3 regions of the Streptomyces sp. NPDC050535 genome follow, and region 1 is predicted to be linked to each of the others. Evidence: riboswitches for the same ligand, from Rfam matches in the RefSeq annotation. Region 1 holds a riboswitch; each other region holds the start of a gene.
What was found. Region 1 has a riboswitch for thiamine pyrophosphate ahead of thiO (glycine oxidase ThiO). Riboswitches for the same ligand answer to the same signal wherever they lie in the genome.

Region 2: linked by a shared signal. The riboswitch ahead of thiC (phosphomethylpyrimidine synthase ThiC) and the one ahead of thiO (glycine oxidase ThiO) in region 1 are both predicted to bind thiamine pyrophosphate.
Region 3: linked by a shared signal. The riboswitch ahead of ACIBLC_RS20310 (thiamine ABC transporter substrate binding subunit) and the one ahead of thiO (glycine oxidase ThiO) in region 1 are both predicted to bind thiamine pyrophosphate.

The regions. Positions count from the first base shown of each region.
Region 1 is NZ_JBITHE010000009.1:51,785-61,850, forward strand. Features, by position in the region: gene ACIBLC_RS21095 (sulfite oxidase-like oxidoreductase) at 1-299, shown strand, start outside; gene ACIBLC_RS21100 (DUF4396 domain-containing protein) at 331-810, opposite strand; gene ACIBLC_RS21105 (deoxyribonuclease IV) at 898-1,764, opposite strand; gene pknB (Stk1 family PASTA domain-containing Ser/Thr kinase) at 1,835-3,778, opposite strand; gene ACIBLC_RS21115 (thiazole synthase) at 3,894-4,688, opposite strand; gene thiS (sulfur carrier protein ThiS) at 4,692-4,904, opposite strand; gene thiO (glycine oxidase ThiO) at 4,901-6,115, opposite strand; TPP riboswitch at 6,113-6,226, opposite strand; gene ACIBLC_RS21130 (hypothetical protein) at 6,279-6,677, shown strand; gene ACIBLC_RS21135 (NAD(P)/FAD-dependent oxidoreductase) at 6,773-7,942, shown strand; gene ACIBLC_RS21140 (Rv2175c family DNA-binding protein) at 8,080-8,451, shown strand; gene thiE (thiamine phosphate synthase) at 8,543-9,211, shown strand; gene metF (methylenetetrahydrofolate reductase [NAD(P)H]) at 9,371-10,066, shown strand, end outside.
Region 2 is NZ_JBITHE010000005.1:304,540-314,605, forward strand. Features, by position in the region: gene ACIBLC_RS14515 (IclR family transcriptional regulator) at 1-321, shown strand, start outside; gene ACIBLC_RS14520 (SsgA family sporulation/cell division regulator) at 421-858, shown strand; gene ACIBLC_RS14525 (YibE/F family protein) at 963-2,450, opposite strand; TPP riboswitch at 2,522-2,679, shown strand; gene thiC (phosphomethylpyrimidine synthase ThiC) at 2,672-4,495, shown strand; gene ACIBLC_RS14535 (VWA domain-containing protein) at 4,726-6,246, shown strand; gene ACIBLC_RS14540 (hypothetical protein) at 6,427-7,290, opposite strand; gene ACIBLC_RS14545 (metallophosphoesterase) at 7,473-8,543, opposite strand; gene ACIBLC_RS14550 (LacI family DNA-binding transcriptional regulator) at 8,745-9,857, opposite strand.
Region 3 is NZ_JBITHE010000008.1:226,905-236,970, forward strand. Features, by position in the region: gene rpsB (30S ribosomal protein S2) at 1-493, shown strand, start outside; gene tsf (translation elongation factor Ts) at 590-1,426, shown strand; gene pyrH (UMP kinase) at 1,618-2,388, shown strand; gene frr (ribosome recycling factor) at 2,557-3,114, shown strand; gene ACIBLC_RS20300 (phosphatidate cytidylyltransferase) at 3,114-4,244, shown strand; gene rlmN (23S rRNA (adenine(2503)-C(2))-methyltransferase RlmN) at 4,325-5,431, shown strand; TPP riboswitch at 5,466-5,584, shown strand; gene ACIBLC_RS20310 (thiamine ABC transporter substrate binding subunit) at 5,665-6,756, shown strand; gene ACIBLC_RS20315 (ABC transporter permease) at 6,732-8,408, shown strand; gene ACIBLC_RS20320 (ABC transporter ATP-binding protein) at 8,409-9,428, shown strand; gene ACIBLC_RS20325 (maleylpyruvate isomerase family mycothiol-dependent enzyme) at 9,533-10,066, shown strand, end outside.

The DNA.
Region 1 (10,066 bases):
TCTGGGCGGAGTACGGGTTCAGCTCGAACCTTCGGCTCGACGACTTCGCCTCCGAGCGCACGATCTTCGCCACCCACAAGGACGGCGAACTGCTGACGGCGGAGCACGGCTTCCCGCTCCGCCTCGTCGTCCCGCAGCTCTACGCCTGGAAGGGCCCCAAGTGGGTCCGCGGCGTGGAGTACATGACGGCGGACCGCCGCGGCTTCTGGGAGGAGCGCGGCTACCACAACGTCGGCGACCCGTGGCGCGAGCAGCGCTACTCCTACCAGGAGGAGCCCGGGGACGGCCCCGAGCTCTGATCCCGGCCGCGTAGGCCGCCGACGGCTTTCGTCAGTGGTGGTACCGGTGCACCACCGCGTGGCCCTTGCCGCGGCCGATCATCCACTTGTTGACCGGGGTGGTGATCACGAACGCGGCGGCGAGCGCGATGGCCAGGGTCCACCAGAACGCCGGGTCGGTGAGCTCCGCGTCCATCGCGCCCGGCCACAGGACGATCACGCCGTTGTCGATCAGCTCCATCACGGCGATGGAGAGGGTGTCGGCGGCGAGCGCGACCCGGATCGCGGCCTTCACGCCGATGCCCGCCTTCAGAACGCCGCGCAGCGTGAGCAGGTAGCCGAAGAAGAAGGCGAGGGCGATCGCCAGGATCAGCGTCGGCACGTTGCCCCAGCCCAGCGCGGTCCCGATCACCATGCCGAGGATCTCGCCGATGGCGCACCCGGTGAGACAGTGCAGGGTCGCCCGCGCGGCCATGGACCAGCTCGCCCCGCCGGTTCCGTGCGGTTCGTGAACGTGTGCGTCGTGCTGCATGTCGAAGCCCCCGATCAGGTTGCGATGCCTGTCACCGAGCGACAACTGAATACCCCTGGGGGGTATTCCCGCTCCCGGAATCCGGGGTCACTCCCGGAGCTTCTTCAGGCGCTCGACGTCCCCGGCATGCCCTTCCTTGCCGCCCGGCGTCTCGATGATCAGGGGCACCCCCTCTGTCGCGGGGTGGGTCATCAGGGCGCGGAACGGGTCCTCGCCGATATGGCCCGAGCCGATGTTCTCGTGGCGGTCCTTGTGGGCACCGACCACGTCCTTGGAGTCGTTGGCGTGGATCAGCCTGAGCCGCCCCTCGCCGACCGTGTCCACCAGCAGGTCGAGGGTCTGGTGCATCCCGCTCGGCCCGGTCAGGTCGTGGCCCGCCGCGTAGATGTGGCAGGTGTCCAGGCAGACGCCCAGTTTCGGGTGGGCGTCGAGCGCCTCGAAGTACGGCCCGAAGTCCCAGGTGCGCGAACAGAGCGAGGCGCCCTGGCCCGCGGTCGACTCGAGAAGCAGATACGGGTCGTCGTCGTGCGTCAGCTCGTCGAGCAGCGGCAGCAGGTGCTCGCGCACCTGTGCGAGCGCCACGGAACGCTCCCTGCCCCCGGTGGCGCTCCCCGTGTGCACGACCACACCCAGCGCGCCGATCTCCCGGCCCCTGCGCAGCGAGTGCCGCAGCGACTCCACGGACCGCTCGACCGTCGCCTCGGTGTGCGAGCCGAAGTTGATCAGATACGGGGCATGGACGTACGCCGGAATCGACTCGGCGGCACAGGCCGCCCGGAACTCCTCGTCCTGCCGGGGGTTGCCGGGCGGCGTCGCCCAGCCGCGCGGGTTGGCGACGAAGACCTGAACGGTCTCGGCCCGCAGATCACGGGCGTAGCTCAGACCGACGGAACTGAGACCGCCGGCCACGGGGACGTGGCCGCCGACGGGGTTGCGGAGCTGCTTGCTGGTCACACCCGTCAGGGTGTCACGCGCTCGCTCCCGCCCCGTCGGCGGACCTGCGTCCCCGCTCCGCCGAGGAGCCTCATTCGATCTCGATGGTGATCGTCGACCCCTTGGGAGCCGTGTCGCCGCCTTCCACCGACTGGCCCTTGACCGAGGTCCCGAAGAGGTTGAGCAGTCCGCGGTCCTCGTCGACCTCGAAACCGGCGTCCTCGAGCTCCTGCCTGGCGTCGTCCACGCTGTCGCCGACGACGTCCGGGACCTCGACCAGTTCGGGGCCCTTGGAGATGGTCAGCGTCACGGTGTCGCCCTCGGCGGCCTCGCGGCCCGCGCCCGGGGACTGTTCGGCCACCTGTCCCTTGTCGAACTCCGAGTTGACCTGCCCGGCGGCGATCCTCACCTTCAGACCGGCCTCCTCCAGCTCCGCGGTGGCGTCCTCGACCGAGGCTCCCGTGACGTCGGCCACCTCCACCGGGCTGCCCTTGCTGACCGTGATCTTGACGGCGGAACCCGTGCGTCGCTCCGTGCCCGCTTCCGGGTCCGTGCTGATCACCGAGCCGTTGGGGACGTCGTCGCTGAACTCCCGGGTGACGATGCCCGCCGCCAGACCCTTGTCCTTCAGCACGCTCCTGGCCCTGTCCAGCTCCGAGCCCTGGAGATCGGGCACCTTCACCGTCTCCGGGCCGTCGGACACGGTCAGCTCCACGGAGTCGTTGTCGCGGATGCGGTCGCCGACGGCCGGGTCGCTGCTGATGACGCTGCCGCGCTCCACGGTGTCGCTGTACGCGTGCTTGACCTGCCCGGCGTCGAGGCCGGCGTCCGCCAGCCGGTCCTTGGCCTGAGCCTCGGTGACCGCCAGGACCGCCGGGACCCGGGTGAACTGGCCCGAGTTGATGTACCAGACGCCCGCGCCGAGGCCGAGCACCAGAAGGAGCGCGGTGACGATCGCGAGCGTGGTGCGCCGGGACCGGCCGCGCCGGGAGGGCGCGACCCCCTCGGACGCGAACTGGCCGGTCCGCTCGAACCGGCTGGTCGCGTTGAGCGCGGGGGCGTCGCTCCCATGCTCGTTCACCGGCAGCGGGCGCGGCACGGACAGCGAGCGCGGGAGCACGCTCGTACGGTCGTCGGCGTTGTGGTGGCCCGTGGCGAGGGCCTGCGGCGGTACGGCGTCGAGCTGGTCGGCGCTGAGCTCCGTCCGGGCCTCCAGCACGTCCCTGAGCAGTGCCACCGCGTCGGGCGGGCGGACCGCGGGGTTGCGCGCGGTCGCGGTGGTGACCAGCTCGTCGAGCTGGAAGGCCAGCCCCGGCACGACGGCCGACGGCGGCGGTACGTCCGCGTGGAGGTGCTGGTAGAACACCTGGGCGGGGGAGTCGCCGGAGTGCGGCTTGCCGCCCGTGAGCATCTCGTAGAAGACGATTCCGCACGCGTACACGTCGACGCGGGCGTCCGCCGTGCCGTGCTCGATCTGCTCGGGGGCGAGATACGAGACGGTGCCGAGGACCGCGCCCGTCGTGTTCGTGACGGTGTCCACGCCCCGGACGAGCCCGAAGTCCGCGACCTTCACCCGGCCGTCGTCCCCTATCAGGACGTTCTCCGGCTTCATGTCGCGGTGCACGAATCCGGCGCGGTGGGCCGCGCCGAGCGCGGCGAGCACCGGCTCCAGGATGTCGAGCGCGGCCCGCGGCTGGAGGGCGCCGCGCTCGCGCAGGACGTCGCGCAGGGTGCACCCGGCGACGTACTCCATGGCCAGATAGACGTACGACCCGGCCGTCCCCTGGTCGAAGACCTGCACCACGTTGGGGTGCGCGAGCCGGGCCACCGACTTGGCCTCGCGGATGAACCGCTCGACGAACGAGCCGTCGGCGGCCAGCGCCGGGTGCATCACCTTGAGGGCGAGCACGCGGTCGAGGCGGATGTCCAGGGCCCGGTAGACCGTGGCCATCCCGCCGACCGCGATCCGCGCGTCGACGCGATAGCGGCCGTCGAGCAGCTGCCCGACAAGCGGGTCCTGAAGGGTCATATCCACGCAGGTGAGTGTACGAGCCGCCACTGTCACGCCCCACCCGTTCGGCCCATACCGGCGCCGGACTGCAGCCGACCTGTGACGCACCTCGCACGCACCGGACCACTGGACGGAACCCCTAGAACGCCGGCCGCTCCGGATCCAGCCGGGCCAGGCCCTCCGCCGGGGAGGACGCCTCGGCGAAGTGCCGCCGGGGAATCCGGCCCGCGCGGAAGGCGAGCCGCCCGGCCTCCACCGCGTGCCGCATGCCCTCGGCCATGAGCACCGGCTCCTGCGCCCGTGTCACGGCCGAGGCGAGCATCACACCGGCACACCCCAGCTCCATCGCGAGCGCGGCGTCGGACGCCGTACCGGCCCCCGCGTCCAGAATCACCGGCACGCGCGCGTGCTCCACGATCAGCTGGAAGTTGTGCGGATTCCGGATGCCGAGACCGGATCCGATCGGCGACCCCAGCGGCATGATCGCGGCGCACCCGACGTCTTCCAGCTTCCGCGCGAGCACCGGGTCGTCGTTCGTGTACGGCAGCACGGTGAACCCGTCGTCCACCAGTGTCTCCGCCGCGTCGAGAAGCTCGATCGGGTCGGGCAGCAGCGTGCGCTCGTCGGCGATGACCTCCAGCTTGACCACGTCGGTGCCCAGCGCCTCCCGCGCGAGGCGGGCGGTCAGGACGGCCTCGCCGGCGGTGAAGCACCCCGCCGTGTTCGGCAGCACCCGGATGCCGAGCCGGTCGAGCACGGACAGCACCGAACCGTGCACGTAAGCGTTTACGCGCCGCATCGCGACCGTCGTCAGCTCCGTGCCGGAGGCGACGAGCGAGCGCTCCAGGACGTCGAGGCTGGGCGCGCCCCCCGTACCCATGATCAGCCGGGACGAGAAGGACGTACCACCGAGGACGAAGGGATCGTCGGCCATGGGTCAGCCTCCTTGGACGGCGGTGAGGACTTCGACGCGGTCTCCCTCGGAGAGGGACGTGGACGACCACCGCCCGCGCGGGACGACGGTCTCGTTGAGGGCGGCGGCGACGCCGGACGGGGCCGGGGTGAGCGCCGCGACGAGGGTGTCGAGAGCGGTGCCCGCGGCGATCCGCCGCCGCTCCCCGTTGACGAGGACGCTGACGAGGACGCTCATGCGGGCTGCTCCGTACGGGCCGGGCTGAAGCGCTTGGGCGTGAAGGGGCTTGCCACGTCCGGGAGTTCGCCGGTGGTCAGGACATGCGCCATCGTGTCGCCGGTGACCGGGGTCAGCAGGACGCCGTTGCGGTGGTGCCCGGTGGCGAGGAGGAGACCGTCGAGCTCGGTCGGACCGAGCAGCGGCGCGTTGTCGGGCGACGCGGGGCGCAGTCCGGCGCGGGTCTCGGTGAGCGGCAGCTCGGTGATCCCGGGAACCAGCTCATGGGCGTCACGCAGCAGCTCGTACACACCGCCCGCGGTCACCGTGGTGTCCCAGCCCAGCTCCTCGCTGGTCGCGCCGACCACGAGCTCGCCGTTCTCGCGCGGCACCAGATAGACCTGGCTGCCGCGCACCACGGCGCGCACGGTACGGCTCAGGAAGGGCGCGTACCGCTTCGGCACGGTCAGCCGCAGCACCTGCCCCTTCACCGGGCGCACGGGCGGCAGCACGGCCTCCGGAACGCCCGCGAGACGCCCGCTGAGGCTGCCCGCGGCCAGCACCACCTGCTCCGCCGACAGCTCGGTGCCGTCCGTGATGACGACTCCGGTGGCCCGGTCCGCCGCGACGGCGAGCCGCTCGGCCCACGTCCGGCGGAACACCACCCCGGCCCTTTCGCACGCCGTGACCAGAGCCTTCGCCAGCCGGCGCGGATCGACCTGGTGGTCGCCGTCGACGCGCAGGCCACCGCGTACGCCGGGCGCGAGCATCGGCTCCAGGCGACGGCACTCACGGCCGCTGAGCCACTCCGGGTCGAGCCCCGACCGACGTTGCAGGGCGTGCAGTTCGCGCAGGTGGGCACGGTCGTCGGCGTCCAGCGCGACGGCCAGGGTGCCGCACCGGCGGTAGCCGAGGTCCTGGCCGGTCGCCTCGGTGAGCTCGGCGGCGAAGTCCGGATAGCGCCGCGCGGAGGCGAGATTGAGGCCCAGCAGGGTCTGCTCGCCGTAGTGCAGTTCGGTGACGGCGGCGAGCATTCCGGCCGCGACCTGCGCGGCGCCGCCGCCGGGCTCGGGGTCGACGACCGCGGTCGTGAACCCGCGCTGCGCCGCCCGCCAGGCCGTCACCAGCCCGATGATCCCGCCCCCGACGACCAGGACGTCCGAGGTGTCTGATGCCTGGGGTGTGCGGGACGTGCGAGATGTGTGGAACGCGTCCGATGGTGTACGCGACATGGGCGTCCAGCCCCTCCCTTCGCCGGCATGACCCGGATCAGGTTCGTACGGTCGGAGGCCGTTCCAGCCTCCCTCTCAGCCCGGTGCGTCCGGACTCCCGCGAGTGCCTTACGTTGGCCAGCGTAGCCCGCTGCCGTATGTCTCAGTAAGGGAGCCTCCGCCCATGGCCCGTTCGCTCGACGGCCTCGTCCTGGCCCCGGTCGCCGACCAGGCACCCGGACAGGTGGGTACCCGCACCCGCTTCACCTACCGCGAGCGGGAAGGCGTGATCTGGGCCGACTACGCGGGCGGCGACGTCGTACGCGGGCACCTCGTGGGCACCCGCGAGGGCGACCGTCTCGACTTCCGGTACGTACAGCTCAAGCACGACGGCAGCACCTCCTCGGGGCACTGCGTGTCGCGCGTGACGGAGCTGCCCGACGGGCGCGTACGCCTGGAGGAGACCTGGGAGTGGGAGTCGCAGCGCGGCAGCGGGACCAGCGTCGTGGAGGAGACCGGGGCGGGCGACGCCGAGCAGGTCGTGGCGGGCGGTGTGGAGCAGGTCACCGAGCCCGCCCCCTGACTGACAATCTGTCAGCTGACTATGGTGATCAGGTGACCGAGAAGACGCGGGTTCAGGAGCGGGCGGTACGACAGGTCGTCATCGTGGGTGCCGGCATGGCGGGCGTGCAGACCGCGGTCGCCCTGCGGGAACAGGGCTTCGCCGGCGACGTGACACTGATCGGCGCGGAACCGCACCAGCCGTACGACCGGCCACCGCTGTCCAAGGCCGTGCTGCTCGGCAAGACCGAGGGATCCGCCTTCGATGTCGATTTCGAGGCACTGGGCATCGCACTGCGGCTCGGCAACGAGGCGCTCGGTGTACGCCCCGGGGACCACGAACTGGACACCGACACCGGCCCGGTGCCGTACGACGCCCTGGTCATCGCCACGGGCGCGGAACCCATCCGGCTGCCGGGCACGGAGGGTGTCCCCGGGGTTCATCTGCTGCGCACCCTTGACGACGCCGAGCGGCTGCGCCCCGTGCTCGCCCGGCAGCACGACATCGTGGTGGTCGGGGCGGGCTGGATCGGCGCCGAGTTCGCCACCGCCGCGCGTGAGGCGGGGTGCGCCGTGACCGTCGTCGAGGCTGCCGACCGGCCCCTCGCCGGTGCGCTGCCCGCCGAGGTCGCCGCGCCTATGGCCGCCTGGTACGCGGACAGCGGGGCCTCGCTGCGCACCCACGCGCGCGTGGAGCGCGTCGAGCCGGGCGCGGTGGTGCTGGACGACGGCACCCGGGTACCCGCGGGCGCCGTCGTCGTCGGCATCGGCGCGCGCCCCGCCACCGAATGGCTCAGCGGCTCCGGCATCGAGCTGGGCGCCCACCGCGAGGTCGTGGCCGACGACCATCTGCGCAGCTCCCTGCCGGACGTCTTCGCGGTCGGCGACTGCGCTTCCTTCCCTTCGGGGCGTTACGAGGGCCGCCTTCTGGTCCACCACTGGGACAACGCCCTCCAGGGCCCGCGCACGGTGGCGGCCAACATCATCGGCGAGTCCCCGGTGGCGTACGACCCCGTCCCGTACTTCTGGTCCGAGCAGTTCGGCCGCTTCGTCCAGTACGTCGGCCACCACGCCCCCGCCGACACCACCGTGTGGCGCGGCGACCCGACCGGCGCCGCCTGGTCGGTCTGCTGGCTCCACGACGGCCGACTGGTCGCCCTCCTCGCGGTCGGCCGGCCCCGGGACCTGGCCCAGGGCCGGAAAGTCATCGAGGCGGGCACCCCGATGGACCCGGAGCTGCTGTCGGACCCGTCGCGACCGCTGAAGACGGCGACGCTCACGCCGTAGCGGGGCCTGGTTCGCCGAGGGCGCAACCGCCGCGGGGCGGGCGATCCGGCAGCTCGGCGGGCGATTCGGCCGCGCGCCGACCCGTTCCTGACGGGGCTCGGCTACCGAGTGTCAGTCCGGGATGGCAGGCTTGTCCTGTGACCGAGATTGACGCAAAGATCGATGCTCTCGTCCCCGCCTGGCTCACTCTCCCCGACATCGCCGAGCAGTTCGGTGTCGAGGTGACCCGCGTCCGGCAGTTGGTCAGGGAGGGCCAGCTGATCGCCGTACGCCGTGGTGAGAACCGCGCGCTGCACGTCCCCGCCGCTTTCGTCGACGGGGCCGAGCAGAAGGTCGTCAAGGGCCTGACAGGCACCCTGACGCTCCTGCGGGACGACGGCTTCTCCGACGAAGAGATGCTCGAGTGGCTCTTCACCCCCGACCCGAGCCTGCCCGGCACCCCCGCGCAGGCTCTCAGCGAGAATCGCGGCACGGAGGTGAAGCGTCGCGCCCAGGCGCTCGCCGTCTGACCTGAACAGACCGTCCGACGTTCGGACCACGGCGGCCATGGACCACCCCGGCCGCCGTGGTCCGCACGCAACGACAACGGGGGACACACGCATGCCCGACACCGCCGCCACCGTCCGCGCCCGGCTCGCCGACGCCCGCGTCTACCTGTGCACGGACGCCCGCCGGCGCCAGGGCGACCTCGCCGAGTTCCTGGACGCGGTCCTGGCGGGCGGCGTCGACATCGTGCAGCTGCGCGACAAGGGCATGGAGGCGGCCGAGGAGCTGGAGCACCTCCAGGTCTTCGCGGACGCCTGCGCCCGCCACGGCAGGCTCCTCGCCGTCAACGACCGGGCGGACGTGGCGCACGCGGCCGGCGCCGACGTGCTGCACCTGGGCCAGGGCGACCTGCCGGTCCCCGCGGCCCGCGCCGTCCTCGGCGACCGGGTCCTGATAGGCCGCTCCACACACGCCGAGTCCGAGGCCGCGGCGGCCGCCGTCCAGGACGGCGTGGACTACTTCTGCACCGGCCCCTGCTGGCCGACCCCCACCAAGCCCGGCCGCCACGCACCCGGCCTCGACCTGGTCCGGTACACGGCCTCGCTGGGCACCGGCCGCCCCTGGTTCGCCATCGGCGGCATCGACCTCGGCAACCTCGACGAGGTGCTGGAGGCGGGTGCCCGCCGCGCTGTCGTCGTACGGGCGATCACGGAGGCGGACGACCCGGGAGCGGCGGCGGGAGAGTTCGCGAAGCGGCTGCGCGGCGTACCGCTTCCCCAGTAGCCGCGCCCACGTACCGTCCATGCACCCGTCCACGCGGCGGCCCTCGATTGCCGGAACGGGCGTCCTGATCCTGTCCGAAAGCTGGACAAGAAATCGACAGACCGGACAATTCTCGGGCGTTCGGTTGGGGAGGACGGCCACCCTGACTAACCTGCGGGTATGGCCCACGGATCTGCTTCCACCAGGACTGACCGCGCGCGAACCGTGCGTGACATGCTCGCGACCGGCAACAAGACGTACTCGTTCGAGTTCTCCGCGCCGAAGACCCTCAAGGGCGAGCGGAACCTGTGGAACGCGCTGCGCCGGGTGGAGGCGGTCGCCCCCGACTTCGTCTCCGTGACCTACGGTGCCGGCGGGTCCACCCGCGCGGGCACGGTCAAGGAGACCCAGCAGATCGTCGCCGACACGACGCTCACCCCGGTCGCCCACCTCACCGCGGTCAACCACTCCGTCGCGGAGCTGCGCAACATCATCGGCCAGTACGCGGACGCCGGGATCCGCAACATCCTCGCGGTGCGCGGCGACCCGCCGGGCGATCCCATGGGCGACTGGGTGCCGCACCCCCAGGGACTGACCTACGCGGCCGAACTCGTCCGTCTCATCAAGGAGTCCGGCGACTTCTGCGTCGGCGTCGCGGCCTTCCCCGAGACGCACCCGCGCTCCGAGACCTGGGACCTGGACGTCGCGCACTTCGTCGACAAGTGCCGTGCCGGCGCCGACTACGCGATCACGCAGATGTTCTTCCACCCCGAGCCGTATCTCCGGCTGCGAGACCGCGTAGCCGCGGCAGGCTGTGCGACCCCGGTGATTCCCGAGGTCATGCCGGTCACGAGTGTGAAGATGCTGGAGAGGCTT
Region 2 (10,066 bases), on a different contig from region 1:
TCGCAACTGGACGAGAAGGCACGCAGAGACCATCTCGACCGCTATCCGGTGCAGTCGATCACTCCCTACACGGTGCGCGACAGCGACAGCCTGCTGCGACGCCTGGAACGCGTAGGGCGGATGGAACCCCTGATCGAGCGACAGGAGTACGCCCTGGGCACCGTCTGCGCCGCGATTCCCCTCACCGTCGGCAACACCGCGTCGACCATGGCCATCTCCGTGCCGTCGCACCAGGCGGACCGACTCCTCCCCGCAGCACGCCAGTTGCAAGGGGAAATCGGCAGGCTGCTGGGGACACTCGCCATCTCTATCAGTATCTGAAAACTCACTCCTTGTAATCCGTCGTATACGTTGAGCAAGATTCCAGCAGTGTCAGGGGGATGATTCCTGGCCAGTCGACGGCAAACTCCGGGGTAGGCGATGCGCGAGTCGGTACAGGCAGAGGTCATGATGAGCTTCCTGGTGTCGGAGGAGCTCTCCTTCCGCATTCCGGTGGAACTGCGATACGAGACCTGTGATCCGTACGCGGTGCGGCTGACCTTTCATCTGCCCGGCGACGCGCCCGTGACCTGGGCGTTCGGTCGGGAGTTGCTGGTCGACGGCGTGGGCCGGCCGTGTGGCGACGGCGATGTGCACATCACTCCCGCCGACCCGGACGCGTTCGGCGAGGTCCTGATCCGGCTTCAGGTGGGCGGCGACCACGCGCTGTTCCGGTCCGGTGCGGCGCCGCTCGTGGCGTTCCTCGACCGGACGGACAAGCTGGTGCCGCTCGGGCAGGAGCGTGCCCTCGCCGACTTCGACACCCATCTCGACGAGGCGCTGGACCGCATCCTGGCGGAGGAGCAGAGCGCGGGCTGAGCGGTCACCCTCGGTCCAGAGTGGCGTAACGCTTCCTCCGAGGCGGCCCCGGAGCGGACAGCGGCCGCACGGCTCCCGGCAAGTCGCCTGGAAGCCGCGGGACTTCAGTGCTTGCGGCGGCGGCCCTTCCCACCCCGTACCGGCGTCCTGGCGGCCCCCACAGGCTCCCCAGGGCCGTCCGGAGTCCCTGGCCGGACCGCGCCCCCCGCACGGTCGGCGGAGACCACCAGGGCGGCCAGTGCGGTCGTGACCGGCACGGCGGCGACCAGGCCGATCGACCCGACCAGGGTGCGCACGATCTCCTCCGCGACCAGTTCGCTGTTGGCGACAGCTCCCACGCTGCTCTGCGCGATCGAGAAGAGCAGCAGCAGGGGCAGCGCCGCGCCCGCGTAAGCCAGGACGAGCGTGTTGACGACCGAGGCGATGTGGTCACGGCCGATCCGGATGCCCGCGCGGTACAGCCCCCGCCAGCCCATCGCCGGATTCGCCTCGTGCAGCTCCCAGACCGCGGAGGTCTGCGTCACCGTCACGTCGTCGAGTACACCGAGCGAACCGATGATCACGCCCGCGAGCAGCAGACCGCTCATGTCGATGGACGGATACAGGCCGTGGATCAGACCGGTGTTGTCGTCCGTGTTGCCGGTCAGCGCGGCCCAGTCGATGAACACCGAGCCGAGCACGCCGATGAGCAGCAGCGAGAGCAGTGTGCCGATCACCGCCACCGATGTCCGGGCCGAGAGGCCGTGGCACATGTAGAGCGCGATCAGCATGATGGCGCTGGCCCCGACGACGGCCACGACCAACGGGTTCGAACCCTGAAGGATCGCGGGCAGGATGAAGAACGTCAGGATCAAGAAGCTGACGGCCAGCGCGACCAGCGCCATGACGCCGCGCAGCCGGCCCACCGCGACGACGATCAGCGCGAAGATTCCGGCGAGCACCGCCATCGGGATCTTGCGGTTCACGTCACTGACGGAGTACTGCAGGTCCTTGGGCGCGGAGGGCTCGTACGCGACCACGACCTTCTCGCCCTCGTGCAACTGCCGTGACTGGTCCGGCTGAACGATCTCGGTGAACGTACGGCCCTTGTCGCTGCCGGTGTCGACCCGGATCGTCGCCTTCTTGCAGTCGCCCGTCGCTTGCTGCTGCGCGGAGGAACCCTCGGCGGTGGAGGTGTCGCCGGTCGGGGTCTCCCCCGAGGCGTTCGCGGAGTCGCAGTCCACCTTGTCGACCTTGGTGACCGTCGCCTGCTGGGTCTGCCGGTCGAAACCGACGCCGGTGCGCTCGTGTCCGGGTGCGCCGCCCGGCCAGAGCACCACGAGCCCCACGACGACCGCGACGGCGAAGGGGATCAGCACCGCGCCGATGACCTTGCGCAGGTGCTTGGAGACGGGAGCGGCGGGGCCATGGCTGTGACTGTGCGAATGACCGTGGCCGTCCCCCGGGCCCTGCCCGCCCCCGGATCCCCGTCCGCTGCCCGGTCCTTGGCCGTCGCCGGGACCCCCGCCACCGCCCGGACCGTGTCCGTCGCCGGGGCCATGTCCGTGCGGCGGCTCGGACGGCGGAATAGGAGGCTGCTGCGTCGTGGTCACCGACCGATCATCGCAAGAACGCACGGGGCCCACTGTTCAGCGCGCCCGATGTGACGCTAGCGTGGAGGCACCTTTGCACACGCGGGAGCTCGGAGCACCGGGCTGAGAGGGCGCTGACCTTCGTCGTAGCGATGTTTCACATGAAACATCGGCCAGACGGAAGCCGCTGCGTCGACCGCCGAACCTGTTACCGGGTAATGCCGGCGTAGGGAGTAGGTCTCATGACCAACAAGGACGTAACAGGCACGCCTGCCTCCAGTCAGACGGACGGGGCTGGTTCCCCGTCGCCGAACGGTGAGGCCGGGCGGTCCATCGGCTGGCACAAGGCGTACGCCGGAGGGTCGCGCCCCGATCTGCGGGTGCCGGTCCGTCAGGTACACCTCACCAACGGGCAGTCCGTCACGCTGTACGACACCTCCGGCCCGTACACCGATCCGGCCGTCGACACCGACGTCTGCCGGGGCCTGGCGCCGCTGCGCGAGAACTGGATCATCGCCCGCGGCGACACCGAGGAGTACGCGGGCCGCCCGGTCCGCCCCGAGGACGACGGGATCAAGCACACCTCACCGCGCGGTGGCCTGCGCAACCTCGACGCGGTCTTCCCTGGCCGGCCGCGCCAGCCGCGCCGGGGCCGCTCCGGACAGGCCGTGACACAGCTCGCTTACGCCCGTCGCGGCGAGATCACGCCCGAGATGGAGTTCGTGGCGGTCCGCGAGAACGTCGAGGCGGAGGTCGTACGCGAGGAGATCGCCGCCGGACGCGCGGTACTGCCCGTGAACGTCAACCACCCGGAGATCGAGCCGATGATCATCGGCAAACGGTTCCTGGTGAAGGTCAACGCCAACATCGGCAACTCCGCGGTCACCTCCTCCATCGAGGAGGAGGTGGACAAGATGACCTGGGCGACCCGCTGGGGCGCCGACACGGTCATGGACCTGTCCACCGGCCGCAACATCCACACCACCCGCGAATGGGTACTGCGCAACTCCCCCGTGCCGATCGGCACCGTGCCGCTCTATCAGGCGTTGGAGAAGGTGGACGGCCGCGCCGAGGAGCTGACCTGGGAGATCTACAAGGACACGGTCGTCGAGCAGGCCGAGCAGGGCGTGGACTACATGACGGTCCACGCCGGGGTGCGCCTGCCGTTCGTCCCGCTCACCGCGAACCGCAAGACCGGCATCGTCTCGCGCGGCGGCTCGATCATGGCCGCCTGGTGCCTGGCCCACCACCAGGAGAGCTTCCTCTACGAGAACTTCGAGGAACTGTGCGAGATCCTCGCGGCGTACGACGTCACGTACTCCCTCGGCGACGGGCTGCGGCCAGGGTCGATCGCGGACGCCAACGACGCCGCGCAGTTCGCGGAGTTGAGGACTCTCGGGGAACTCAACAGGATCGCGAAGCGTTTCAATGTTCAGACCATGATCGAAGGCCCGGGACATGTCCCGATGCACAAGATCAAGGAGAACATCGACCTTCAGCAGGAGATCTGTGATGAAGCTCCGTTCTATACGCTCGGCCCGCTGACGACGGACGTCGCGCCTGCGTACGACCACATCACCTCCGGCATCGGTGCCGCGATGATCGCCTGGTGGGGCACGGCCATGCTCTGCTACGTCACGCCCAAGGAGCACCTGGGCCTGCCGAACCGTGACGACGTCAAGACCGGGGTCATCACCTACAAGATCGCCGCCCACGCGGCCGACCTCGCCAAGGGTCACCCGGGCGCGCAGGACTGGGACGACGCACTGTCCGACGCCCGCTTCGAGTTCCGCTGGGAGGACCAGTTCAACCTGGCCCTCGATCCGGACACGGCACGGGAGTTCCACGACGAGACGCTGCCGGCCGAGCCCGCCAAGACGGCTCACTTCTGCTCCATGTGCGGGCCGAAGTTCTGCTCGATGAAGATCAGCCACAGCATCACGGAGCAGTTCGGTGGCACGGCCGCCGCGGGAGCGTCCGCCGAGGAGGTCGCCGAGGGGATGCTGCTGAAGTCGAAGGAGTTCGCGGCGAGCGGGAACCGGGTGTACCTGCCGATGGCGGACTGACCCGGAAGCGGCACCCGTTCCTTCTCCGCGCCCCCGGACCCGGTCACCACGGCCGGGGGCGCGGAGAAGGCCGACGTGCTGACACGGATACGGCACGAAGGCCGCACGGAAACCACCGACGACGTTCCGACAGCCGGTCGAGACGTTGTACCGACAGCTGTACCAGGCGTTGTACCGACAACCGGTCCAGGCGTTGCCATACGGACGGGTTCTCTCGGCAGACTTGGCGCATGACATCCACATCGATGAGCAAGGGCGCCAATCTTCCGGTCGACGCCGGGGCCGTACACGCCGTGCTCGGCTGGTCCGGGGCGCCCGGCGCGCCGGACGCCGACGCCTCGGCGCTGCTGCTCGGTGCGGGTGGACGGGTGCGGGACGACGCGGACTTCGTCTTCTACAACCAGCCGCAGCACGCCTCCCGTGCCGTACGACACCTCGGGAAGCAGCAGGCCTCCGGTGTCACGACAGACACGGTCGAGGTGGACCTGCGTGCCCTGGAGCCGGACATCGAGCGGGTCGTCCTGTGTGCCTCGGCAGACGGGGGCACCTTCGGTGAGCTGTCCGGGCTGACACTGCGGCTGCTCGACGCCGGGACGCGGAGCGAGCTCGCGTACTTCGAGATGGAGGCCACGAGCGAGACGGCGTTCATCGGCGGTGAGCTGTACCTGCGAGGCGGTCGGTGGAAGTTCCGCGCGGTCGGACAGGGGTATGCGTCCGGACTCGCGGGCCTGGCCACCGACTTCGGTATCAGCGTGGACGAGGAGACGGACACCGCGGCGGCCTCGTCGGCCGGCAACTCGGCGTCCGGTTCGACGCGTACACCGGCGTCCGTTCCGGCACGCACCCCGGAGTCCACTCCGCGACCCGCCCGGGCGCCCGCTCCGACGCACACCGCGACGGCCCCGCCCGCTCCGACTCCGTCTCCCCGTCCGGCCCCGGCTCCGCGTCCGGCCCCCGCCCCGGCCCCCGCTCCGTCAGGCCCGCGCCTCACCAAGGGCGAGGAACGGCTGCCCGTGGACATGCGCAAGCGGCTCGACCTGCGCAAGGAGCAGGTGGCGGTCAGCCTGCGGAAGCACGGTGCGGTGGGGGTCGGAGCGCGGGTCGTGCTGGTCCTTGACGCCTCCGGATCCATGTCCGGGCTGTATTCCAAGGGCGTCGTGGCCGACGTGGTGGAGCGGATGGCCGCGGTCGCCGCGGAGTTGGACGACGACGGGGTGATGCAGGCGTGGACGTTCGCGTCGCAGGCCGCCCGGCTGCCGGATCTGACGCTGGGGGAACTGCCGGAGTGGCTGGAGCTGCATGTCCGGGTCGGTGAGCTGACCCTGTTCCGGCGGAGCAGGAAGCCCCGCAAGGGGCTGCGGCCCGGGCAGGTGGACATGCGGGCGGTCGGCATCCAGAACGAGGAACAGAAGGTGATCGCCGAGGTGCGTACGTATGTTCGTGAGAACCCGGCCGCCGATCCCACGCTGGTGCTGTTCTTCTCCGACGGTGGCGTCTACCGCAACAAGGAGATCGAGCGGGAGCTGCGGGAGGCGGTGGAAGAGCCCGTCTTCTGGCAGTTCGTGGGCCTGGGCCGGTCCGACTACGGCGTCCTGGAACGGTTCGACCAGCTGCCGGGCAGGCGGGTCGACAACGTGGGGTTCTTCGCCGTCGACGACATCGAGGGCCTGCCGGACCCGGAGTTGTACGACCGGCTGCTGTCGCAGTTCCCGTCCTGGGTGACCGCGGCCCGGCAACTGGGCATCGTCTGAGGCCGACGTGCGTACATCTGAGGCCGACGTGCGCGCGTACGCCTGAGGCCGCCGTGTGATGCGTACGCCTCAGGCTGCCCGTGCGTGCGCACGCGGTCGACGAGGTACGGGCCCGCGCCGAAGCGGCGCGGGCCCGGTTCCCCGTCACGTGACCGTCCCCGACCGTCGGCCGGCGGGGCGTCACTCCGGCTGGTGTTCGGGCCCCCCGAAGTCCGGGCTGGAGAAGTCCGGGCTCGAGAAACTCGGGCGCGCCGCCGCCGGACCGCCGTCGGGGCTGCTGAACCCCGGCCGGTTGTAGCCCAGTCGCGGCATACGGCCGCTCGGCGTGGGCGACGGACGACCGAGTGCCGTCGAGCCCGGGTCGGCGAGAGCCTCTCGGAGGAACGGCATGATGCCGCGCTCCAAAAGGGCCTCGCGCCAGGCTTCCCTGGCCCGGGCGACCTCTTCGTCGAGCTCGCCGTGGGCTCCGGCCTGGAGCGAGGACGAGCTGTTGCGCAGTGCGGCGAGCAGCAGTCCGACCGCGGCGACCAGAATCGCGGCCGCCGTGATCGCACCGAAGACCCACCCGGTGGTCAGGAGGGTCTTGGCGAACGCCGGCTCGGGGTCGAGCATTTTCAGGATGTACCCCACGAGCAGGAATATCGCCGCGGCCGTCCCGGCGAGGACGGGGGCGAGCACCGCGACGACGGCGATGGCGCCCGCTCCGGCTGTCTCGGTGACCTCCCCCACGGTGGCCGCGAGTCCCATCGCGCTCGAACCCGGCTCGGCGGAGCCGGCTTCCTTGCGAACGGACGGGGTGGTCGGCGCCGGCTGGCGCAGTTCCTCACGGGCCTTCACGTAGTGCTGGTACTCGGCTGCCGCGGCCACGGTGATGAGTGCTGTGGCGTTGAGCGCCATGGTGCGCAGTTGTTCCGGGTTGAGCCGCTGGCCGACAGCGGCGAGTTCCGGGTGGTGTGGTGCGGAGCGCAGCGCCTCATCGAGGATCCGCTCGTAGTCCTGGCGGTCCTCGCTCAGCAGGTGCTGCGGAACGCTGTTCATCTGCATCCCCCGATGCTCCGTAGGGCTGATGGCTCGCACGCTGACGAGCCGTTGGGCAGAAACGGAGGGGAGCCTGCTACGGATAGTCCGATGGTAGAGCGGTGACGGCACGCCGTGACAGGGGGTTTCCAGAAATTGCCCTCTGGCCAGCGAAGTCCTTCTCCGTGGGATGCCTGCCCCGAGAACCCTCAGGTATCCAGTGGAAGTTGCTGGACCAGCAGTTTTCCGGCCATCGTCACACCGCCGTCCATCGCGATGGCGAGTCCATCCGCGTAGAGATGCGGTCCTTCGACTCCGGGGCCCGTGCTGTCCTCGCCGTCCTCGGAGCCCACGTCGCCCAGGAGGTAGGGGATGGGGCTGTGGCCATGGACGATGCGTGAGCCGCCGTACATGTCCAGCAGGGAGAGTACGGCCGCGGCGCCGCCGTCGTCGCGGAAGGCGAAGCGCTTGGTGAGCTTGCGGAACAGGTCCCAGCACTCGTCCGCGTCGTTGCGGGTGAGGGTCTCGCGGACGGTGTCGTTGACCGCCTCGATGGAGTCGCCGTAGTCGAGGTAGGCGGTGGTGTCGGAGTGCACCAGCAGGTGTCCGTCGACCTGCTCCATGGCGTCGAGGCGGGCCATCCACTGCAGATGGTGGTCCTGGAGACGGTCCATGTCGGTCTTCTGGCCGCCGTTGAGCAGCCAGGCGGCCTGGAAGGTGGCGGTGCCCGCGCCGGAGTTGACGGGCGTGTCGCCGAAGCGCCTGGCGCCGAGCAGCAGCAGCTCGTGGTTGCCCATGAGCGCCTTGCAGTAGCCGCCGGCGGCGGCGGCCTCGGCGGACAGCCGCATCACGAGGTCGATCACGCCGATGCCGTCCGGGCCGCGGTCGGTGAAGTCGCCGAGGAACCAGAGGCGCGCGGTACCCGCCGACCAGTTGCCCCCGGCGTCGACGAGGCCCTGCTCCTGGAGCGCGCCGACGAGCTGGTCGAGGTAGCCGTGCACATCCCCCACGACGTACAGCGGGCCCGGTCCGTCGGCTCCGCCCGGCACGGGCTCGGCGGGGTCGACGACGACCTGGACCGTGTCACCCCGGTTGATCACGGGCAGGTCGCGCCGTGTCGGCGTGTAGCCCTCGGGCTCCGCGGCGGGTCCCGGCCCCGGTCCCTCGTCGGGTGGCGTGCTCTGTGCGTACGGACCGGCCTCGTGCACGTACGCGGGCACCCGGAAGTCACGCAACGTCGCCGTCCGCGCCTCGGGTCCCTGACCGGCCCCCTGAGTCATCGACCCCTCCACCACCATCGCGCCGCATCTGCACCGGATCGGACTGCCTGGTCGCAGCGGCCCGCGGTGTCGTGGGCCCATCATAGGAATGCGGATCGCGCCATGTGATGACCCAGGGGTGGTGAATCGGAGCAGGAGCCCCGTTCGCCGGGGTTTTTGCCCGGATTGGGCGGAGCTTGGCCCGCCCCTCCGCACCGGGCGTCAGCCTTTCTCGGGTGATCGGGGCGGACTCACCGTCGTCCGCGGCGGGCGTCGTTCGGAGGAGGTCCGCACGATCAGCTCGGTCGGTATCACCTGCTCGACCGGTTGGTCCGATTCGACCCCCTCGATGGCGTCGATGAGGAGTTGCACCACCGCGGTGCCGATCCGGCGCGGTTTGAGCGAGAGCGTGGTGACGGGCGGCTCGGTGTTGGCGTACACGGTGGACTCGCTGCAACAGACGAGGAGCAGGTCGTCCGGTACGCGCAGGCCGTAGCGCCGGGCCGCGGCGAGCAGGTCGGTGCCGTTCGGGTCGAAGAGCCCGTAGACGGCGTCCGGACGGTCGGGGCGCGCGAGCAGCCGGTCGGCCGCTACGGCTCCCGCGCACGGATCGTGCGCCGGGTAGGCCTCGTACACCGGATCCTGGCCCACGCGCTCGCACCAGCGCAGGTAGGCGGTGGTGGAGAGGTGGGTGTAGGTGTCGGTGGTGGTGCCTGTGAGGAGGCCGATCCGGCGGGCGCCGGCGTCGGCCAGGTGTTCGAGGATGCCGAGTACGGCGGCCTCGTGGTCGTTGTCGACCCATGCGGTGACCGGCAGCGAGCCGGCCGGGCGGCCGTCGGAGACGACCGGTAAGCCCTGGCGGACCAGTTCGCTGACGACCGGGTCGTGGTCGGACGGGTCGATGACGACGGTTCCGTCCAGGGCGACGTTGGACCACACGTCGTGGCGCGAGGTCGCGGGGAGGATGACCAGGGCGTAGCCCCTGGCCAGCGCGGCCGAGGTGGCGGCTCTCGCCATCTCCGCGAAGTACGCGAACTCGGTGAAGGTGAAAGGTTCATCCCCGTATGTCGTCACGGTCAGGCCGATGAGGCCCGACTTGCCGGTACGGAGGGTTCGGGCCGCGGCCGACGGGCGGTAGCCCAGCCGGTCGGCGACCTCGCGGACATGGCGTCGGGTGGCGTCCGGGAGCCGGCCCTTGCCGTTGAGGGCGTCGGAGACGGTCGTGATGGACACTCCGGCGGCTGCGGCCACGTCTCTGATGCCCGCCCGGCCCGGCCGACCGCCTCGGCGGGTAGTTTCCGCCCGGCTCACCTGGTGCTTCCCTGCTGCTGTCATGGCGAGCCGATAGTAGGGCTCATGCGGTGGGGTAGTGCGGACGCATATGCACTCGTTGACAGGCACGTTTCTGCATGGTCGAAATGGGTCAACTACCTTAGAAAAAAAGTCAGTTGAACGATCCAATGGCAAGACGTGACTTGTCGGCGCGCATAGGCCTGCCAACAGGGCCATGTCTCGAAGAGGTCTCAACTCACCTTGACGAGGGA
Region 3 (10,066 bases), on a different contig from region 1:
CGTGGACACCAAGAAGGAGCACATCGCGGTCGGTGAGGCCCGGAAGCTGAACATTCCGGTCGTCGCCATCCTCGACACCAACTGCGACCCCGACGAGGTCGACTACAAGATCCCGGGCAACGACGACGCGATCCGCTCCGTCACCCTGCTCACCCGCGTGATCGCCGACGCTGTCGCCGAGGGCCTCATCTCCCGTTCCGGCGTCAACACCGGTGACAAGGGTGAGAAGGCCGCGGGCGAGCCGCTCGCCGCGTGGGAGCGCGACCTGCTCGAGGGCGAGAAGAAGGCCGACGACGCCGAGGTCCAGACCTCCGCCGAGACGGAGAAGGTCGCCGACGCCGAGCCGGTCGAGGCGCCCGCCGCCGAAGCCGCCGCTGACGAGGCCCCCGCCGCCGAGGCCGAGAAGCCGGCCGACGCTCCTGTCGCCGAGGCGCCCGCCGCCGAAGCCCCGGTCGCCGACGAGGCCCCCGCCGCGGACGCCGAGAAGGCCTGACCCCCTCACCCCTTCGGGTTCTGAACGGCGGGGGCGCACCAAGCCCCCGCCGTTCGGCCCGTAGATCTTCAGACTTCGAGAGAGATTCCAGGAATCATGGCGAACTACACCGCCGCCGACGTCAAGAAGCTCCGTGAGCTCACCGGCGCTGGCATGATGGACTGCAAGAAGGCGCTGGACGAGGCCGACGGCAACGTCAACAAGGCCGTCGAGGCGCTGCGGATCAAGGGCCAGAAGGGCGTCGCCAAGCGCGAGGGCCGCTCCGCCGAGAACGGCGCTGTGGTCTCCATCATCGCCGACGACAACACCTCCGGTGTCCTGGTCGAGCTGAAGTGCGAGACGGACTTCGTCGCCAAGGGCGAGAAGTTCCAGGCCGTCGCCAACCAGATCGCCGAGCACGTCGTCAAGACCTCCCCGGCCGACCTCGACGCCCTGCTGGGCTCCGAGATCGAGGCCGGCAAGACGGTTCAGACGTTCGTCGACGAGGCCAACGCCAGCCTGGGCGAGAAGATCGTCCTGGACCGCTTCGCCCAGTTCTCCGGCGCCTTCGTGGCCGCGTACATGCACCGCACCATGCCCGACCTGCCCCCGCAGATCGGTGTCCTGGTCGAGCTGGACAAGCCGAACGCCGAGCTCGCCAAGGGGATCGCGCAGCACATCGCCGCCTTCGCGCCGAAGTACCTCTCCCGCGAGGACGTTCCGGCCGAGGTCGTCGAGTCCGAGCGCCGCGTCGCCGAGGAGACCACGCGCGCCGAGGGCAAGCCGGAGGCCGCGCTCCCGAAGATCGTCGAGGGTCGCGTCAACGGCTTCTTCAAGGAGGCCACCCTCCTCGGTCAGCCGTACGCGCTCGACAACAAGAAGTCCGTCCAGAAGATTCTGGACGAGGCCGGTGTCGCCCTGAAGCGCTTCGTGCGCATCAAGGTCGGCATCTGAGTCCGTACCGCGATCGACGCCCGACCCCGCTAGGGTCGACAGCAGTCGCCCGCGTACGTGGGCACGCGCGCGTGCGTGTCGGACGACAGCAGATCTGACGAGGAGGCCATTGCCGGGCATGGGATGCGAACAACACCCCAGCGGCAATGGCCTTCTTCGTTTGTGTGACACGTAAAAGAGGCGAGAGACCCATGACCACCACCCAGGCCGACAAGGGCGAGACGACCGAGGACGGCAAAGGCGCGGGACGCTTCATGCTGAAGCTCTCCGGCGAGGCGTTCGCCGGTGGCGGCGGACTGGGCGTCGACCCCGACGTGGTGCACAAGATCGCCCGCGAGATCGCGGCCGTCGTGCGCGGCGGCGCCCAGATCGCGGTCGTCCTCGGCGGCGGCAACTTCTTCCGCGGTGCCGAACTCCAGCAGCGCGGCATGGACAGGGCCCGCTCCGACTACATGGGCATGCTCGGCACGGTCATGAACTGCCTGGCCCTCCAGGACTTCCTGGAGAAGGAAGGCATCGACAGCCGTGTCCAGACCGCCATCACCATGGGGCAGGTCGCCGAGCCGTACATCCCGCTGCGCGCCGTACGGCACCTGGAGAAGGGCCGTGTGGTCATCTTCGGCGCCGGTATGGGCATGCCGTACTTCTCCACCGACACCACCGCCGCCCAGCGCGCGCTGGAGATCGACGCCGAGGCCCTGCTGATGGGCAAGAACGGCGTCGACGGTGTGTACGACTCCGACCCGAAGACCAACCCCGAGGCCGTCAAGTTCGACTCGCTCAGCTACGGGGAGGTCATCACCCGCGACCTCAAGGTCGCCGACATGACCGCCATCACGCTGTGCCGGGACAACAAGCTGCCCATCCTGGTCTTCGAGCTCCTGGCGGAGGGCAATATCGCGCGAGCCGTCAAGGGTGAGAAGATCGGCACACTTGTGGGTGAACACAGCAGCCGGGCCTGACGGGACCGGCCCCGACCGGGGTCGAGCCCGACCGGGTACGGACCCTGACCGGGGGATGGACAATGTCCCGCGGGTCGGGAACCGTGCAGGAACAAGACGCGACGCAGCCGGCTGCCGCCCCTACGAGGAACAGTTGCCGGGCCTACTCAAGACACGCAGGAGCAAGTGGTGATCGAAGAGACCCTCCTCGAGGCCGAGGAGAAGATGGAGAAGGCCGTCGTGGTCGCCAAGGAGGACTTCGCCGCGATCCGCACCGGTCGTGCGCACCCGGCGATGTTCAACAAGATCGTGGCCGACTACTACGGCGCACTGACGCCGATCAACCAGCTGGCCTCCTTCTCGGTGCCCGAGCCGCGCATGGCGGTGGTGACCCCGTTCGACAAGAGCGCGATGCGCAACATCGAGCAGGCGATCCGTGACTCCGACCTGGGTGTCAACCCGAGCAACGACGGCAACATCATCCGGGTGGTTTTCCCGGAGCTCACCCAGGAGCGCCGCAAGGAGTTCATCAAGGTCGCCAAGACCAAGGGTGAGGACGCCAAGATCTCGATCCGCTCCGTCCGCCGCAAGGCGAAGGAGACCATCGACAAGCTGGTCAAGGACGGCGAGGTCGGCGAGGACGAGGGCCGCCGTGCGGAGAAGGAACTCGACGACACCACGGCGAAGTACGCCGCCCAGGTGGACGAGCTCCTCAAGCACAAGGAAGCGGAGCTGCTCGAGGTCTGATGAACGACTCTTCCTGGGGGGCGCCGCCACAAGCCGGGTACTGGGGGGCGCCCGAGCAGGGGCCTGTCCAGGGGGCTGCCCCGGCGGGTCCCGCATACGATGCGTATGACGCGCAGCACACTCGCCCCATGCCCATCGTGCCCGACGTACCCGCACACGGCGGAGACCAGGATGACGACCGGGGGACCGCTCGGCTGAGCGGTCCCCTGTTCCGCGACGACTCGTCGGCGACGGCGCCGCCCTTCGGGGGCCCGTCGCAGAAGCCGCAGGAGCCCATGCCCAGCGCCCCACAGCCCGCCCCCGCACCGCAGAAGAAGACTGCGGGACGCGACTTGGGCGCGGCCATAGGGGTGGCTGTCGGGCTCGGTGTGGTGATCGTCGCGTCCTTGCTCATCGTCAAGGCCGTCTTCATCGGCGTGATAGCGGTCGCCGTGGTGGTGGGGCTGTGGGAGCTCACCTCCCGGCTCGAGGAGCGCAAGGGCATCAAGGCGCCCCTCGTGCCGCTGGCGCTCGGCGGTGCGGCGATGGTCGTCTCCGGTTACGTACGGGGCGCCGAGGGCGCCTGGGTGGCGATGGCACTCACCGCGCTGGCCGTCCTGGTCTGGCGTATGACGGAGCCTCCTGAGGGTTACCTCAAGGACGTCACGGCCGGCGTTTTCGCGGCCTTCTACATCCCGTTCCTGGCCACGTTCGTCGCGCTGATGCTCGCGGCCGACGACGGTTCACGGCGGGTGCTCACCTTCCTGCTGCTCGCCGTGGTCAGCGACACCGGCGCGTACGCGATCGGCTGGCGCTTCGGCAAGCACAAGCTGGCGCCGCGCATCAGCCCCGGCAAGACCCGCGAGGGCCTGCTCGGAGCGGTCACCTTCGCGATGGCGGCGGGTGCGCTGTTGATGGAGTTCCTGATCGACGACGGCACCTGGTGGCAGGGACTGCTCCTCGGCCTCGCGGTCGCGGCCAGCGCCACGCTCGGGGACCTCGGCGAGTCCATGATCAAGCGGGACCTCGGCATCAAGGACATGGGCACGCTGCTGCCGGGACACGGCGGCATCATGGACCGGCTGGACTCCCTGCTGCCCACGGCTCCGGTCGTGTGGCTGCTGCTGGTGCTCTTCGTCGGGTCCGGCTGACCTGCGGGTTCGTCGTTCGGGGGCTCGTTGTCCACAGGGCGGCGAGCCCCTGTTCCTATGTCTGCGACACTGGTACGGCCATGCCTAATCCTGGAGAACTTACATTCGTCGCCCCGCGCGGAGCCAAGAAGCCGCCGCGGCACCTTGCCGATCTCACGCCTGCCGAGCGTAAAGAGGCCGTTGCCGCGGTTGGTGAGAAGCCGTTCCGTGCCAAACAGCTCTCGCAGCACTACTTCGCGCGGTTCGCGCACGATCCCGAGCAGTGGACGGACATTCCGGCCGCCTCGCGCGGGAAGCTCCAGGAGGCGTTGCTTCCCGAGCTGATGACGGTGGTGCGGCATCTGTCGACCGACCAGGAGACCACCCGCAAGACCTTGTGGCGGCTCTTCGACGGGACGCTCGTCGAGTCCGTGCTGATGCGGTACCCGGACCGGGTGACCATGTGCATCAGCTCGCAGGCCGGCTGCGGGATGAACTGCCCGTTCTGCGCGACCGGGCAGGCCGGGCTCGACCGGAACCTGTCCACCGGCGAGATCGTGCACCAGATCGTGGACGGCATGCGGTCGCTCAGGGACGGCGAGATCCCGGGTGGTCCGGCGCGGCTCAGCAACATCGTCTTCATGGGCATGGGCGAGCCGCTCGCCAACTACAAGAGGGTGGTCGGAGCGATCCGCGCCCTCACCGACCCCGAGCCCGACGGGCTCGGCCTGTCGCAGCGGGGCATCACCGTGTCGACCGTCGGGCTTGTCCCGGCGATCAACCGGTTCTCCGACGAGGGCTTCAAGTGCCGCCTCGCCATCTCCCTGCACGCGCCCGACGACGAGCTGCGTGACACCCTCGTCCCCGTGAACACGCGGTGGAACGTGCGGGAGGTGCTGGACGCCGGCTGGGAGTACGCGGCCAGGTCGGGGCGCCGGCTCTCCATCGAGTACGCGCTGATCAGGGACATCAACGACCAGGCATGGCGTGGTGACCGGCTCGGGCGGATGCTCAAGGGCAAGCCCGTGCACGTCAACCTCATCCCGTTGAACCCCACGCCGGGTTCGAAGTGGACCGCCTCGCGGCCCGAGGACGAGAAGGCGTTCGTCGACGCGATCGCGGCCCACGGGGTGCCGGTCACCGTCCGGGACACCCGTGGCCAGGAGATCGACGGGGCGTGCGGACAGCTCGCGGCCACCGAGCGGTAACCTGGCGGGGAACAACCGCGAAATCCACATCTTCATATTCCGACAGGGGAGCGCCACAGCGCTGAGAGTGCGGCAGCCGGGTCACCGGTGGGCCGCAGACCCTCAGAACCTTGCCCAGGTCATTCTGGGTAGGAAGTTCGGTCAATACTCAAGCTGTTGCGCCCTGCCCCGGCACCTCCGACAGGTTCCGGGGCAGGGCCGCGTCTCTTCCTGGTCATCCCAGGAGGAATTCAGTGAGCAAGAAGAAGACGATCACGGCCGTCGGTCTCGTCGGTCTGGGGCTGGGGCTCGTCACGCTCTCCGGGTGCGGCTCGACAGAGTCAGGTTCCGGAAGCGGCGGTGACTCCAAGACCGTGACCCTCGTCAGTCATGACTCCTTCACGTACTCCAAGGACGTGCTGAGCGCCTTCGAGAAGGAGTCCGGGTACACGGTCAAGGTGCTCAAGGACGGCGACGCCGGGCAGGCCGTCAACAAGGCGATCCTCACCAAGGACAACCCGCAGGGCGACGTCTTCTTCGGCGTCGACAACACCCTGCTGTCCCGGGCGCTCGACAACGGGCTCTTCCAGTCGTACGAGGCCAAGGGCTCGGACCAGATCCTCCCGGAGTACCGGGTCGACGGGGACGAGCACCGGGTCACGCCCATCGACACCGGCGACATCTGCGTCAACTACGACAAGGCCTACTTCACCGAGCACAAGCTGGCTCCGCCGGCGTCCTTCGCCGATCTCGTCAAGCCCGAGTACAAGAACCTGCTGGTCACCGAGAACGCCTCGACGTCCTCGCCCGGCCTCGGCTTCCTGCTGGGGACGGCGGCGAAGTACGGCGACGACGCCTGGCAGGACTACTGGACGAAGCTCAAGGCCAACGGCGTCAAGGTCGTCGACGGCTGGGAGCAGGCCTACAACGAGGAGTTCTCCGGGTCGGCCGGAGGCAAGAAGGCCAAGGCGGACCGGCCGCTGGTCGTCTCGTACGCCTCCTCGCCACCCGCCGAGGTCATCTACGCCGACCCGAAGCCGAAGACCGCGCCGACCGGCGTCGCGGCCGGCACCTGCTTCCGGCAGGTCGAGTACGCGGGGCTGCTGAGCAACGCCGGGAACACCAAGGGCGGTGAGGCTCTCCTCGACTTCCTGATCACCAAGAAATTCCAGGAGGACATGCCGCTGAACATGTTCGTGTACCCGGTGGTCGAGGGGGCCACGGTGCCGGCCGAGTTCACGGAGTTCGGTCCGCAGGCCAAGGACCCCGAGACCATGGACCCGGCCAAGGTCGCCGACAACCGTGACCAGTGGGTCAAGTCGTGGACCTCACTCGTACTGAAGTAACGCCCCGGGTGCGCGGGAAGTCCCGTCGGGGAGGCGCGGCGCGGCTCGGGCTCATGGCCCTGCCCGTCGCGTTCTTCGGCGTCTTCTTCGCCTACCCGGTGGCGGCGATCGTGGCCCGCGGTCTCAAGGTCGACGGGGTCTGGCAGTTCGGCCGGATCCGGGATGTCCTCGCGCAGTCCGACATCCGGCACGTGCTGTGGTTCACCACCTGGCAGGCGCTCGCCTCGACCGCGCTCACGCTGCTGATCGCGCTCCCCGGCGCGTATGTTTTCGCGCGCTTCGATTTCAGGGGCAAGCAGATCCTGCGCGCGGTGGTGACCGTGCCGTTCGTGCTGCCGACAGTCGTCGTCGGGACAGCGTTCCTCGCCCTCGTCGGCCGGGGCGGACTCCTGGACGAACTGTGGGGCGTACGGCTCGACACGACCGTCTGGGCGATCCTGCTCGCCCATGTCTTCTTCAACTACGCGGTCGTCGTCCGCACGGTCGGCGGTCTCTGGTCGCAGCTCGACCCGCGACAGGAGGAGGCCGCCAGGATGCTCGGCGCCTCCCGGTTCGCGGCCTGGCGGAAGGTGACGCTGCCGGCCCTGAGCCCGGCCGTGGCCGCCGCCGCGCTGATGGTCTTCCTCTTCACGTTCACCTCCTTCGGTGTGGTGCAGATCCTGGGCGGTCCCACCTTCTCGACTCTCGAGGTCGAGATCTACCGGCAGACCTCGGAGATCTTCGACCTCTCCACGGCGGCGGTGCTGACGATCATCCAGTTCGTGGCGGTGGGCGCGATCCTCGCCGTGCACGCCCGGACCGTACGGCGCCGGGAGACCGCCCTGCGTCTGGTGCCCCCGGAAGTGACCGCCCGCCGGCCGAGCGGGGCCGGGCAGTGGGCGCTGCTCGCCGGAGTGCTCGCGACCATCGCCGTGCTTCTCGTGCTGCCGCTCGGCGTGCTGGTCCAACGGTCCCTGGACGCGCCCGACTTCGGGTATTACCGGGCTTTGACCTCGGATGACAGCGGTATCTTCCTCGTCGCGCCGATCGAGGCGATCGGCAACTCCCTGGAGTACGCGCTCGCCGCCACCGCCATCGCCGTGCTGATCGGCGGTCTGGCGGCCGCGGCCCTCACCAGGCGGGCGGGCCGTCTCGTACGAGGCTTCGACGCGCTGCTGATGCTGCCGCTCGGCGTGTCGGCGGTGACCGTCGGGTTCGGGTTCCTGATCGCGCTCGACGAACCGCCGCTCAACCTCAGAAGCAGCTGGATCCTGGTGCCGCTCGCGCAGGCGCTCGTCGGTGTGCCCTTCGTCGTACGGACGATGCTGCCCGTGCTGCGGGCGGTGGACGGGCGGCTGCGGGAGGCGGCGGCGGTGCTCGGGGCGTCTCCGTGGCGGGTGTGGCGCGAGGTCGATCTGCCGATGGTGCGGCGTGCGCTGCTGGTCGCGGCCGGCTTCGCCTTCGCGGTGTCGCTGGGCGAGTTCGGGGCGACCGTCTTCATCGCGCGGCCCGACAACCCGACACTGCCGGTCGCCGTGGCCCGGCTGCTCGGGCGCGCGGGTGACCTCAACTACGGCCAGGCGATGGCCCTTTCGACGATCTTGATGGTGGTGTGCGCGGTGGCGCTGCTGCTGTTGGAGCGGGTACGGACCGACCGGACCGGGGAGTTCTAGATGCTGCTGAGCCTTGAGACCGCGACCGTGCGCTTCGGCGGGCGGGCGGTGCTCGACGATGTCGGCCTAGCGGTCGCCGAGCACGAGATCGTGTGCGTGCTGGGGCCGAGCGGCAGCGGCAAGTCGACGCTGCTGCGGGCGGTGGCCGGACTCCAGTCGCTCGACGCGGGCCGGGTACTCCTCGACGGCCGTGATCAGGCGGGGGTGCCCGCGCACCGGCGGGGCGTCGGCCTGATGTTCCAGGACCACCAGCTCTTCCCGCAGCGCGATGTGGGCGGCAATGTCGCCTTCGGGCTTCGGATGCACGGCGCGGGCAAGGGTGAACAGGCGGTACGGGTTCGGGAGTTGCTGGAGCTCGTCGGGTTGCCGGGTGCCGAACGCAGGGCCGTCGCCACGCTCTCCGGGGGCGAGCAGCAGCGGGTCGCGCTGGCCCGCGCCCTCGCTCCGCGCCCCCGTCTGCTGATGCTCGACGAACCGCTCGGCCAGCTCGACCGCTCGCTGCGGGAACGCCTTGTCGTGGAACTCCGGCAGCTCTTCGGTGAGTTGGGTACGACCGTGCTCGCCGTCACGCACGACCAGGGCGAGGCCTTCGCGCTCGCCGACCGGGTCGTGGTCATGCGCGACGGACGAATCGCCCAGTCCGGCACGCCGCTTGAGGTCTGGCAGTACCCCGCCGACGAGTTCGTCGCGCGCTTCCTCGGCTTCGACAACGTGGTGGAGGCGACGGTGAGCGGGGAGGCCGCGGACACCCCGTGGGGGAAGGTCCCGGTGCCGGAGGGCACCCGGCAGGGGCCGGGCACACTGCTCGTGCGGCCCGCGGGCGTACGGCTGGTGGACGCGGCGGAAGGGCTGCGCTGCACCGTGGCCGGACGCACCTTCCGGGGCACCCACGTCGCCGTACAGCTGCAACCGGAGGACGCGCCCCGGCTGGAAGCGGCGTGCACGCTCAGGGAGGCGCCGGAGCCCGGCGACCGGGTCGGGGTGGAGTTCGACTCGGCCGAGATCGCCGTCCTCGGCTGAGCTCGCCGTCGTGGGCCGAGCCCCGGGCCGGCCCGCGGCCGACCGTCCGTCGGTGCCCGAAAACGCCGTGCCCGGGGAACCTTCCGCCGCATAAGGTGCGGCCCATGACGCCATTCGGACAGCTCGGGCACGACCGCTACTGCGACGCGATCGAGGCGCAGGTACGGCAGTTGAGGGACGTGGTGAACTCGGAGGGTGTCGTGCTGTCCGCCACCGTGCCGACCTGCCCGGACTGGTCGCTCGAGCAGCTCGTACGGCATACGGGCGGGGCGCTGCGCTGGGTCGAACTCCTCGTGCGCACCAGGGCGCGGGAGAATGTTCCCGACGAGGACGTGCCGTGGGCCGCGGGACCGGCCGCCGAGGGTGATCCCGCGGCCCTGGACGGCTGGCTCGCGGAGACCGGCGAGATGCTCGTCGGCACGCTGCGGGAGGCGGGGCCCGACACGGAGGTCTGGGCGTGGGCCGGCGTCCACAACTCCGGTTTCTGGGCCCGCCGGATGACGCACGAGCTGGCGATCCACCGCGCCGACGCGACGCTGGCCGCCGGGCTGCCGTACGAGGTCGAACCCGAGGTGGCCGCCGACGCGATCGACGAGTGGCTGGGGATCGTGGAGTACATACAGCGGACCCAGCCGCAC